DNA from 3 places in the Cryobacterium lyxosi genome. Region 2 is predicted to be linked to each of the others. Evidence: predicted binding sites of a transcription regulator. Region 2 holds the regulator's gene; each other region holds the start of a gene.
What was found. The regulator LexA, encoded in region 2, represses DNA repair genes until DNA is damaged. The targets are predictions, from matches to a motif close to TCGAACANNTGTTCGA.
Positions count from the first base shown of each region.

Region 1: the regulator LexA is predicted to act here: its motif matches at 1,840-1,855, upstream of E3T27_RS06300 (Rv2578c family radical SAM protein).
Region 3: the regulator LexA is predicted to act here: its motif matches at 1,782-1,797, upstream of E3T27_RS02390 (HNH endonuclease signature motif containing protein).

Region 1 is NZ_SOGT01000008.1:7,296-11,444, forward strand. Features, by position in the region: gene E3T27_RS06295 (sensor histidine kinase) at 1-421, opposite strand, end outside; gene E3T27_RS06300 (Rv2578c family radical SAM protein) at 596-1,831, opposite strand; gene E3T27_RS06305 (DNA topoisomerase IB) at 2,097-3,206, shown strand; gene E3T27_RS06310 (hypothetical protein) at 3,336-3,794, shown strand; gene E3T27_RS06315 (hypothetical protein) at 3,791-4,072, shown strand.
Region 2 is NZ_SOGT01000014.1:31,944-36,092, forward strand. Features, by position in the region: gene hisB (imidazoleglycerol-phosphate dehydratase HisB) at 1-201, opposite strand, end outside; gene E3T27_RS12700 (histidinol-phosphate transaminase) at 235-1,335, opposite strand; gene E3T27_RS12705 (LysM peptidoglycan-binding domain-containing protein) at 1,367-1,792, opposite strand; gene lexA (transcriptional repressor LexA) at 2,083-2,787, shown strand; gene metE (5-methyltetrahydropteroyltriglutamate--homocysteine S-methyltransferase) at 2,896-4,149, opposite strand, start outside.
Region 3 is NZ_SOGT01000002.1:302,500-306,648, forward strand. Features, by position in the region: gene E3T27_RS02380 (cation:proton antiporter) at 1-614, opposite strand, end outside; gene E3T27_RS02385 (SDR family NAD(P)-dependent oxidoreductase) at 688-1,524, shown strand; gene E3T27_RS02390 (HNH endonuclease signature motif containing protein) at 1,862-3,697, shown strand; gene E3T27_RS02395 (SCO7613 C-terminal domain-containing membrane protein) at 3,896-4,149, opposite strand, start outside.

The DNA of each region.
Region 1 (4,149 bases), on a different contig from region 2:
CGGAGGCCTCGGCAAGAATAAAGGCGGCGGTGCTCCAAAGCACACCGCCGACAGCGGTGATTCCGGCACCGCCGACCATGACGAGCGCCATTTTGGGCATGGCAACGAGGAACATATTCGACGCGGGGAATGCGTCTGGGACGCCGAGCACGGTCGTGGTGAAGACGTAGACGCCGAGGGTTCCCACGACAAGGTAGGCGACCGCGAATGCAATGCGGCGGTGCCGGGTGAAGAGCACGAGCAGGGCGCCCATGGCCACGACGACCCCGACTGTCACCCAAAGTTCGGGACTGTGCAGACTAAGAACGGCAACCGAGACGACTGCGGCCATGAGACAGGTCAGCGCAAACCAGTGTGCGGCCCGCGCGAGGGCACGCGTGAGCGTCAGCTGGACCAGGTGGCCGGGTAACCCTAGAGACATATTTCCCCCGCGTTAAGTATGCCACCGGGGGTGGGCGGTGGTTGAGCGGGGGTGCTGTTGGGGTGCTTGGGGTTGGCGTTCGCGGCATCCGCTCGCCGGGCCCATGTTATGGCCCCGGGCCCAGTTTCTAAGCTGGGCCCACGGCCCGGGCCCGGGCCCCGTCCCGGAACGGAGTCAGAACAGGGTCGGCGCCAGATCGGGCGGAAGCTCCGCCGCGATCAGCGATCGCGGCGCCTCCGCAGCGCGGGCCCACGTTATGGCCCCGGGCCCCGTTTCTAAACTGGGCCCACGGTCCGGGCCCGGGCCCCGTCCACTTGACGCGGCCGGCACACTTGAGGCGGCCAGCACACGGGGCGCGGGCGGGGGCGACGCGGGCGTGCGGGAGCCGGACGTCGGCATCCGCTCTGGGGAGACCGGAAGGGCACTTGACCGCAGGCCACCGGTGGCTGGGTCGACGATTCCACGCTCCAGGCCGTGCGCACGAATGAGGGGTTTGATGCGGGCGGCGAGCCAGGTACGGTACTCCTTGGGCGCGTATTGGCCGCCGGCGTAGAGTTCTCGATAACGGCCAACGAGTTCCGGATGCTCGCGCGCCAGCCACAGCAGGTACCAGTCTTTGACGGCGGGCTTGAGGTTGAGTCCCGAGTAGAGCACGCTCGTGGCGCCGGCGGCCTTGGCCCGCCGCAGGGCCTCGTCGAGGTGGGCGCGGGTGTCGGTGAGAAAGGGCAAAATTGGCATGAGAAAGACGCCGCAGTCGAGTCCGCGTTCGCGGACCGCGGTGACCGTGGCAAGGCGCGCCTTGGTGGTGGGGGTTCCGGGCTCGACCGACTGCTGCAACTCGTCATCGTAGATTGCGATCGACATGGCCAGGTCCACCGGAACGTGTTCGCTCGCCTCCACGAGCAGGTCGAGGTCGCGGCGCAGCAGCGTGCCTTTGGTGAGAATGGAGATGGGCGTCTTGCTGTCGGCGAGGGCCGCAATGATGCCGGGCATGAGGCGGTAGCGTCCCTCCGCGCGTTGGTAGGGGTCGGTATTGGTGCCAAGAGCCACTGGATGCCGGCCCCACGTCGGCTTGGCGAGTTCTTTTCTCAAGACCTCGGCCACGTTGACCTTCACGATGATCTCGCTGTCGAAATCTTTGCCGGCGTCGAGGTCGAGGTATTGGTGCGTGGTGCGCGCAAAGCAGTAGGTGCAGGCGTGTGAACAGCCGCGGTAGGGGTTGATCGTGTAGCCAAACGGCATCGTGCTCTGGCCGGGAACATGGTTCAGCGCCGACTTGCACAGGATCTCGTGGAACGTGATTCCCGCGAACTCGGGCGTCTGCACGCTGCGCACGAGGTTGTTCAGGCGGGCGAGTCCCGGCAGCGCCCCAACTTGTTCGGTCTGTAATTCTTGTGAGCTCCACCGCATGCATCCAGTCGAACACAGGTACTAGTCAAATGCAAGTGCTGCGCAATAGATCCGGACTGAAACGAATGCCGGCGGCCGCCCCGCGCGCGCTGCCTCTTCGCAGCACTCGTCCGGAAAGCGGGCACCCCTAACACGGGGTGCCGCGAAATGTACCGGGTGCCGCGAGGCCTGACGTGCGGCGCGACCTCCGAGACGGGGGGCGTCGCATCCGTTCGCGAGTGATTCGCACTACTCTTCCGGGCAGGCGCACAGAGAGGGGATCCGCATGACCCGGTTACGACGCAGCGACCCGACCCGACCAGGGTATTCCCGGCGGCGGGCGGGTACGGGGTTCAGCTATCGCGACCCGGCCGGGCAACAAATCACCGACACGGAACTGCGGCAGCGGTTCGCGGCCCTCGCTATCCCTCCAGCGTGGAACGACGTCTGGATCTCACCGCACTTGAACGGTCATATCCAGGCGATCGGCATCGATGCCGCCGATCGCCGCCAGTACATCTACCACCCGGCCTGGCGTGAACAGAAGGACCGCCTCAAGTTCGAGCGCGCGCTGCAGTTGGCCTCGTCTCTGCCGCGGGTGCGCGGCCAGGTCACCCGTGAACTGCGCGGCGACGGCCCGCCGCGCACTCGGGCACTCGCCGCGGCATTTCGCATGCTCGACCTGGCCTCACTGCGCATCGGTAGCGAGCGCTATGCCGACACCTACGGCAGCCACGGACTCTCGACCCTGCTCTGCTCGCACGTCACGGTGCGCGGCGACGAGGTCAGGCTTGATTTCCCGGCTAAGAGTGGGCAGCAGTTCGAGGGCGTGATTACGGATGCCGACCTCGCCACCTACCTGCGTGCCCGGCTGCGCGAACGGCCGGCCGCACCCCTGCTGTCCTGGGTGTTGGATGGCGTCGAGGACGTCGTCTCGGCCTCCGACATCAACGATTTCATCAAGGAACGCACCGGCGGCGAGTTCACCGCAAAGGACTTTCGTACCCTGCGGGGCACGATCGCGGCCGCACAGAGCCTGGCGCAGAGTTTGACGGCGAGCCTGGCGGCGAGCGCGCGACCGGCGGGGCCGGCTGCCGGGGGGCCGGCCGGTGGGGCGGGCCCCAGTGGTGTGCCAACCTCGTTTGCTGTGTCCCCGGCATCCACTGCGCGGCCACCACGCGCGGCAACGCGCAGCCGACGCTCCGATGACCGCGCCATCGCCGAAGCGATGCGGCAGGCCGCCGATGCGCTCGGCAATACGCCGGCGATCGCCCGCACGAGTTACGTCGATCCGCGCGTCGTCGATCTGTTTCGCGCGGGTGAAACCATCGACCCGGCGAGCCGGGTATCGGTCGAAACAGCCCTGCGGGCACTTTTGCTCGGCGACACGGAGTGAGCAAAAAAGTCACCCGGCACATTGTCGCGCCGGCAGCGCGAGCAAATTTCAGTGAATGTCCCCTGTTCGGGGTATAACTTAAATGTCGCCGGTCGAGGCGCAGCTATGGTCATCGAGAAAGGTATGCCCGTGTCCCACGATTCTGATCCCGTTGAAGAGCCGCCGCTCAGTATTCCGGAGCCGCCGAGCACACCGACCAATCCCGACCAGCTCGTGGGACCGGACGGCCCCGACGGCCCCGACGCGGAACACGCGGAGCCTGCCGGGAATCCAGGCGGGTCTTCCAGGGAACACCCCAAACCGACCATTCCGGTCGCGAGTGCGAGTGCGAGCACCGGCCCGGACGGTCCAGCTCCGAGCACCGATGGGTCGACTGCGGGAGAAGCTGCCGTCGCAGCCGCGGTCGAGCCGGACAGCGACACCGAGGTGAACCTCGACGACGTGGACCCGGTCGACAACCCCTCGAACCCTGATCTGATCGGCCGCGACGTGGGTGACGATGATCCCACCCGCGCCGAACCCACGACGCCGATCCCACCCGCGCCGAAGCCAGGGCCAACACCCCGCAACCTGAAGGAGTCCCCATGAAAGGCAAATTCCTGTTCCTCGCCGGCACCGCAACGGGCTTTGTGCTCGGGTCCAAGGCTGGCCGCCAGGCCTACGACCGGCTGAGCGCGAAAGCCCACCGGCTCTGGGGTGACCCCACCACGCAGAAGGTTATCCCGCAGGCCGAGACCATTGCGCGCGACGCAGCATCCGTGGCGCAGACCAAGGTGAGCGATCTGCTGGATCGCACCGAGGCATCCGTCAAGAAAGAAGAGTCCAGGACCAGTCCGAAAGCGGATGACGGGGGCCACGTCATATAGACCACCGGGGAGTCGGCGGCCACGCGGGCTCCCTGCCGGTGCACGGTCTCCCTACTGGTGCACGGTCTCCCTGCCGG
Region 2 (4,149 bases):
GTCGCCGGAAGCACGCACAGTGAGGTCGCACAGCGAGTGTTTCGCAAACGCGGTGAGGAGGTGGTCGTAGAACGGCACCGAGGTGCGGATATCGCTGACGCCGGTGCCGTCGAGATTGAGCGAGAGGTCGATGCTGGATTCACTCGTCTCCCGTTGCAGGTGGGCGACGCGGGGCGCGAGAATGCCGGCAGGAGAACTCATACTGCTAGCTTATTCGCCTCGGGCCGAATCAGTTCAACCGGGCGTGCCGGCCCGCCCCAGGCGGCCCAGTGCCTCGAGGAACTGAGACGTCTCGTTCTCGGTCCCGGCCGTCACCCGCAAATGGCCGGCAATACCCACGTCGCGAATGAGGATTCCCTCAGCGAGCAACGCCTCAAAGGTCTCTCGCGGGTCGGCCACTCCTCCAAAAAGTACGAAGTTACTCCAGCTTCGGTGCGGGGAATAGCCCAGGCGGGCGAGCTCGACCACGAGCCGGTCACGCTGCCCCCGAATGTCGTCGACCATGGCGAGCATCTCAGCGCTGTGCGCCAGGGCGGCGTTCGCAGCGGCCTGGGTCAGCGCCGAGAGGTGGTACGGCAGACGGACCAGGCGCAGGGCATCCGTCACCGCCGGATCAGCAGCCAGGTAGCCGACCCGGGCACCGGCAAAGGCGAAGGCTTTGCTCATGGTTCGGGAGACGAGAAGCCGTTCCCGACCGGGCAGCAGGGTGACCGCACTCGGGGTGCCAGCGGGCGCGAATTCGGCGTAGGCCTCGTCAACGACAACGACGCCGTCGGTCGCGGCGTAGACGGCGGCGATGGTTTCAAGCGAGAGCGGGGTGCCGGTGGGGTTGTTCGGGGAGCAGAGAAAAACGATGTCGGGGTTGGTTCGGGTGACCTCACTCACGGCGGTGGCCGGAGACAGCTCGAAGTCGGCGTCACGCGCGCCCGGAATCCAGGTGGTGTCGGTACCGGAGGCGAGAATCGAGTACATCGAGTAAGTCGGGGCAAACCCAAGCAGGGAGCGCCCCGGCCCGCCGAACGCCTGAAGCACCTGCTGGAGTACTTCGTTGGACCCGTTTGCCGCCCAGATATTGTCGGCGGTGAGCCCCTCACCGAGGTAGAGGGCCAGCGCCTCGCGCAGAGCCGTGAACTCACGGTCGGGATACCGATTCACCGAGTGGATGGCTTCGGCCAGGTTAGCGAGGATGTCGCGCGCCACCGCATCAGGAATGGGGTGCGTGTTCTCGTTGACGTTCAGGGCCACCGGAACATGCAATTGCGGAGCACCGTATGGGGTGAGGCCTTGCAGATTGGTACGGAGCGGGAGATCTTCGAGACTGGTCACCCTCTCCATGCTACGGCCCCGCGCGTCTGCCGATACCTTCCTAGGAGTCGGAGGGGATTTCCAGGCGCTGGCCCGGCTGCAATGTTTCAACAGCCAGGGCGTTGAGTCGTTTGATGTCGGCCACTACGTCGCGCGGGTCGTCCGCCGGCGAAATATCTTCGGCGAGGTCCCACAGGGTCTGGCCGGGCTCGACCGTGATGAACCGGGCGGAACCGACGTCGGTTGGGAAGTACGTCAGGGTCGTGACAATTCCGGAGTCGGTTGTGTACGACATGAGGTCGGTGCCCGCGGCGGAGTCCGTAGCCCCGGCCGCACCCCCGTTCATGGCGAAAGACACGGCGACGATCACCAGCGGTACGGCAGCAAGAGTTGTGAAAACCAAGCGACCGCGGCGGGTGAGACGAAGGCGCGGGACGGGCGTGAGGGCTGCCGATACGGGAACTGCTGATGCAAATACTGTGGTCATGTCAAACCTCCAAGGTAAGCGCGTTACGAGTCTCGTATCCGGACCTCGGCCGGGAGGCCCAGATACGAAACTATGTTCCGAATATAACTTCGAACAATCGAACATGCAAGCTTTTTCTCGGCTCAGCCCGGAATTAAGCGCGACACACTCGAATAAGTGTTTGTTCCCAGGCATGTGACTGGATAAACTTTCGATAGATAATTGCTGCATTGATACTCAATCAGACACCACCGACATTCCCGCATGACACGGTTTCAGGCCAGGCGGGACCTACTCCAGGAGGGCACATCGTGACACAAGACACCAGTGGTACCCGCGACAAGGGCGGCACTCGGCGCCGCAAGAGTTTGAGCCAACGCCAGCTCGCTATTCTCGACGTGATCCAGCGCTCGGTGAGCTCGCGCGGTTACCCGCCGAGCATGCGGGAAATCGGCGACGCGGTCGGTCTCGCCTCGCTGTCGAGCGTGACCCACCAGCTCAATCAACTCGAACTCAGCGGTTACCTGCGCCGCGACCCGAATCGCCCCCGTGCCCTCGAAGTCCTCATCGAGATTCAGCGCGCCCCCGAAGACGTCGGCACCGGTGACCAGGACAGCTTTCACCCGGGCGTACAGGTCGGCGATGCTGCGATGGTACCCCTCGTCGGTCGCATCGCCGCGGGCATCCCGATCACGGCCGACCAGCAGATAGACGAGATCTTCCCGCTTCCCCGCCAGCTCGTTGGGCAGGGAGAGTTGTTCATGCTCAAGGTTGTGGGTGAGTCCATGATCGACGCTGCCATCTGCGACGGCGACTGGGTCGTTGTTCGTCAGCAGAAGACCGCAGAGAACGGCGAGATCGTCGCGGCTATGCTCGACAATGAGGCCACGGTGAAGGTCTTGAGAAAGCGCGATGGCCACACCTGGCTACTGCCGCGCAACAGCAACTTCGAGCCCATTGTCGGTGACTTCGCCGACATCCTCGGCAAAGTAGTCGCGGTCCTGCGCTCGGTCTAGTCGTCGCGCTGATTGGTGTCATACAAAAGGGCCCGACCACCAGCCGGTGGTCCGGCCCTTTTTGTCACCCCGTCAGACGAATCAGACGAGTCAGACGAGTCAGGCGAGTCAGGCGATCACGTCGGCACTGAGGCGTTCGCGCACCACCCGCGTGGCGGCGAGCATGTTCTGCAGCGACTGCACGGTTTCGTCGTAGCCACGAGTCTTGAGGCCACAGTCCGGATTCACCCAGACCTGTCGTTCGGGAATCGATTCCAGAGCGGTATCGAGCAGGGTCGTCAATTCGTCTACGCTCGGCACCCGGGGTGAATGAATGTCATAGATTCCGGCGCCGATGCCGTGATCGAACCCGCCAGCCTCGATTTCCCGCACGACCTCCATCCGGGAACGGGCCGCTTCGATACTCGTGACGTCTGCGTCAAGGTTGCGGATGGCTTCGATGACAACGCCGAACTCCGAATAGCAGAGGTGGGTGTGAATCTGGGTCGCATCCGCTACACCGGCCGTGGCGAGACGGAACGAGCCGACCGACCAATCCAGGTAGTCCGCGTGGTCCTTTTTCTTCAGCGGCAACAGTTCGCGCAGGGCCGGTTCGTCGACTTGGACGATCTTGATGCCCGCAGCCTCCAGATCGCCGATTTCATCGCGCAGGGCCAGGGCTACCTGGCGGGCGGTCTCGCCGAGCGGCTGATCATCGCGCACAAAGGACCATGCCAGAATCGTGACCGGTCCGGTGAGCATGCCCTTGACCGGCTTCGTCGTCAGGCTCTGCGCGTATACCGACCAGTCCACCGTGATCGGTGCCGGGCGCGATACGTCACCCCACAGAATGGACGGCCGCGTGCAGCGACTGCCGTAGGACTGCACCCAGCCATTCTCGGTCACGGCAAACCCATCGAGGTTTTCGGCGAAGTACTGCACCATGTCGTTGCGTTCGGGTTCTCCGTGCACCAGCACGTCAAGCCCGATCTCCTCCTGCAGTGCCACCACCCGACCGATCTCGGCGCGCATCAGGGACCGATACTCATCGGCGGCCAGGGTTCCCTTGAGAAACTGGGCCCGTGTTCGACGTATGTCACCGGTCTGCGGGAACGATCCGATCGTGGTTGTCGGCAACGACGGCAGCTGCAAGGCGGAATCCTGCGCGCTCAGTCGATCGGCGTAAGCGCCTCGACTGAAATCGGCGTCGGTGAGCGCCGCAGCACGGAGGCGTACGGCGCCGTCGCGCACGCCAGGAGCGCTGTGCCGCGCAGCCAGCGCCGCCGCGGCTTCAGCCAACGGCCCGGCGATCGCGGCCCGTCCATTGACAAGTCCCTGAGCTAGGGTGGCGACCTGGCCGACCTTCTGGTCGGCGAAGGCCAG
Region 3 (4,149 bases), on a different contig from region 2:
TGCAGTCGCAGGCGGTAGCCGTTTCGTTCCAACCAGGCCAGCACAACGTAGAGCGCGACGGCCAGCAGCGCCACGAGCGCGGCCCCGAGCGCGGCGCGGCCGGCATTCGGCGGGTCAATGGCCAGCGGCAGCGCCACGATCGCAGCAATATCGGCGATCGCGACCTGCGCGGTGAGCTCGAGCACCGATCGGCCACGCAAACCCAGCGAATGAATAAGAGGCAGCACGAGCGCGGCCGACGAGGAGGCGATCAAGACTATATATAAGAGTGCATGATTTGTGCCAAAGATCAACGCGATGGCCACGCCGAGGGCGATCGCCGAGAGGGTCACCAGAATTGCCCGCACCAGGCCGGTCGCCAGTGCTGCGCGAATTGCGCCGGAGCGAACAGGCACGTGCGTGCCGGCCACGAACATGATCAACGCGAAGCCGATATCCGCTAGAAGGGTCAGTGTGGGGTCGCTTGCGTCGACAAAGCCGAAACCGGTGCGGCCGACGATCACACCGGCGCCGAGCTGACCGATCACGACGGGAATGTTCCACCGGCGCGGTGTCGCCAGCAGCGGCCCGAGCAGTGCGATCACGGAGATGATCGCGAGGGTATGAAAGTCCATCGGCACCTCCCCGATTCTGCTGCTAGCCCGAGCGTAGTCCCGCAAGAGAAGGCGCAGGCGGCATGATGGAGGTATGAGTCGAACCGTAGCCGGAGCCCGCGTGCTGATTACCGGAGCTGCCAGGGGAATGGGCCGCTTGTATGCCGAACGCTGCGTCGCCGAGGGGGCGAAAACCGTCATCCTGTGGGACCGCGACGGTTCCGCGCTCGCCGCGACCACCGCCATCCTGACTGAACGTTCCCACGGACGCACGCGGGTCGCCCCCTACGTCGTCGATATCGCCGACCTCGGCGCCATCGCGCAGACCGCTCAGCGGGTGCGTACGGAGATCGGCGACCCCGACGTGGTCATCAACAACGCCGGCATCGTGCGTGGCAAGTATTTCTGGGAGCACGACAACGGTGCAGACACCCGCCCGACCATGCAGATCAATGCGCTTGCGCCCATGTACATCGCTCGCGAGTTTCTGCCGGCGATGATTGCGAGCGGATGGCGTGAGTCACGCATCGTGAACATCGCGTCGGCCGCCGGCACCCTCAGCACCCCGCGGATGAGTGTCTATGCCGCCTCGAAAGCGGCCATGATCGGCTGGAGCGATTCGCTGCGGCTCGAACTGGTGCAGCAGGGGCACGGCTATGTCAAGGTGACCACGGTCTGCCCGAGCTACATCGACACCGGCATGTTCACGGGGGCCAGCGGGCCGCTGCTCACCCCGCTGATGACGCCGGAATACGTCGTTGATCGGGTCTGGCGGGCGATGCTGGCCGGCAAGCCGCAACTGCTGTTGCCGTGGACGGTGAACCTGTCGAAGGTGCTTCGCGGCGTACTGCCATTGGCCGCCTGGGACGCCGTGGCTGGTCGCGTTTTCGGTGTCTACCGGTCAATGGACCGCTGGGTCGGTCGCGGGTAGCTGCCCAGTTTCGGTGAGGGTGACAGGCTCGAGGTAGACCAGCACCGGTGCCGAACCGATTTGTTCGTCGCCAAACCATCGTGCGGCGTCACTTCAGCGTTGACGCAAGCCGAAACAAATGGGGATTCTGGGTTGACCGCCGTTGGCCTGCGCCGTCGGCCTGCGCGAGTCGGCCTGCGCGAGTCGGCCTGCGGTTGCCGCCGCCGGTCGAGACTCCGTCAACGAAGGCGAAACGGTCTCAAAACGCGAATAATGTCCCGAATATAACTTCGTATCGAAATCTAAAATACACTGAGATTTCCTCGACTGACAGCCTTGATTTTGGTAGAATTCAAGCATGAGCCAGAGCGGCGAGACCCCCCAAGCGGGCTCAGTCGATTCCGATTCCGATTCCGACTTCGACGGCGATTCCGACTTCGACGGCGTGTCCGAGGGAGAATTCGCCGAGTGGTCGTTCTCGGTAGAAGACCGCGCATTCTTTGACGCGTTTCGGCTGCAGTGCCTGTCCGAGTGGCAGGCCGAAGACGAAGTCGAGGCACAATCTGCCGCGACCGTTGCGGTAAAAATCCGGCAGGACTTGCAGCTCGCCGACGGTCCGACCATCCCAGCCGACCTCGACCTGGCTGAAGTGTTCGCCGCCGTCCCGCCCGAGCACCTGTTCGACGAGAACCTCCGCGAGGAGTTTCTCTTCGCCGAGTACAACGCTCGTCAGCTTCGCGCTGACCCGCCCGCGCAGGACTTGCCCGCGCAGGACTTGCCCAGTGACGTGAACCCGTTCCAGCGCCGGCAGGCGCAGTTCGTCGACCGGGTGCTTTATCTCGAGAGGGTCATTGCCTGGGCGCAAGCGAGCAAGGCCGAGGTTCTAACCGAGGCGTGGGATTACACCACCAACACCGCCGAGACCGGCCGACCGCAGGCTGGGCTGCAACACGAACACGACTGGGATGCCACCTTCGCCGCCCAGCAGGGTTTGGTCGCGGAGATGGCGTGTGCGCTGCGCATCCCGTCCGGCACCGCGTCCGGTCTTCTGCACGAGAGCCGCGTGTTGGTCGAATCGCGTCCGCAGACCCTTGCTGCGCTTCGCGCGGGGAAGATCTCCCTGCGTCATGCGCGGCGGGTGCTCGACCAACTCGACTCCGTGCCCCCGCCCGCCCGGACCGAGCTGGAGGCGGTGTTACTGCCGCACGCCTGCACGCTCACTCCGGCACAGTTCGACGGTAAGGCCCGAAAACTGCGTGAACGATTCCACCCCGACAGCATCACCGTTCGCCGTACCAAGTGCCTGGCCGACCGCAAAGTCATGTTTTTTCCGGACAAAGACGGCATGGCCACGCTCTGGCTGCGCGCCGCCGGTGAGGACCTCCACGGCATCTATACCCGCGTCACCGACGTCGCCATCAGTCTGCAGGGCCCCGACGAGCCCCGCACGCTCAGTCAACTCCGCGCCGATGTCGCCGTCGACCTGCTCGCCCAAGGCGTCACCAGCACCGGTCTCGGCGCCGGCCTGACGGCCAACGTCAACATCACTGTGCCGGTTCTCACACTGATGGGGAAGAGCGAGGAGCCGGGGGAGCTCGAAGGGTACGGGCCGATCGAACCGGAGACCGCCCGCCGGCTGGCGGGAACCGCGACGAGTTTTCTGCGCATCCTCACGCATCCGCACACCGGCATCGTGCTCGACGTCAGCGCAGAACCGTTCCGAGTGCCAGCAAGCCTGAAGAAATACCTGCGCCTGCGTGATGGGACGTGCCGGTTCCCTGGCTGCAACCGCTCCGCCGGGCATAGCGACCTCGACCACACCCGCGACAAACAATTCGGCGGGCCCACCACCGCCACCAACCTGCACTTCCTCTCTCCCGCCCACCACAACCTCAAGCACTACTCGGCGTGGACCGTCATCGCCGACCCCGACGGCACCCTGAATTGGACCAGTCCGGCGGGCAAGCACTACGCCACCGATCCCGCCACCCGCATCAGTCCACCGCGACAACAGACCGACACATCACCACCGCGACCTGGGTCCACCGCCGACCCGACCACCGCTAACCCGACCACACTCGACCCGACTCCGCCCGGTTCTACCCCGCCCGGTTCTACCCCGCCCGGTTCTACCTCGCCCGACTCGACGGCCTCTGCTTGGGACATAGTCGACCCCGACCCGCAGCCGTTCTAGGTGCGGGGCTCGTAGCCCCCGCCCGTTTGGAAGACCGGTCCGATCGTGAACCACGTGCTGGGCGCAATCGCTCGGCACCGTGCGGCACCACACCACACCGAAGGGCACGACCTGGCAGGGCGCAGCACAACAGCACCGCCCGGAACAGCGCAGCACTGCCCTGCACCGCACTGTCCTGCCCGGCGCAGCACTGCCCGTCTACCGCAGCGCACTGATGCGCAGGGCAACCGACTTGAGGTTCGCGATGCGCTGTTCGTAGCGTGCAGCGAGCACGATAAGCAGAAGACCGCCACCACCGAGCCAGAGGAACCACGGAATCACACTGTAGGCGAGGGCGATCCACGGCCAGAGCTGGGCGACACCGTGGATGAGCAGCACGACAGCACCGATTACGAACGGCGCTTGCAGTCGCCTCGAGCTACCGATCACAAGCACAATGATCGCTGCAATTC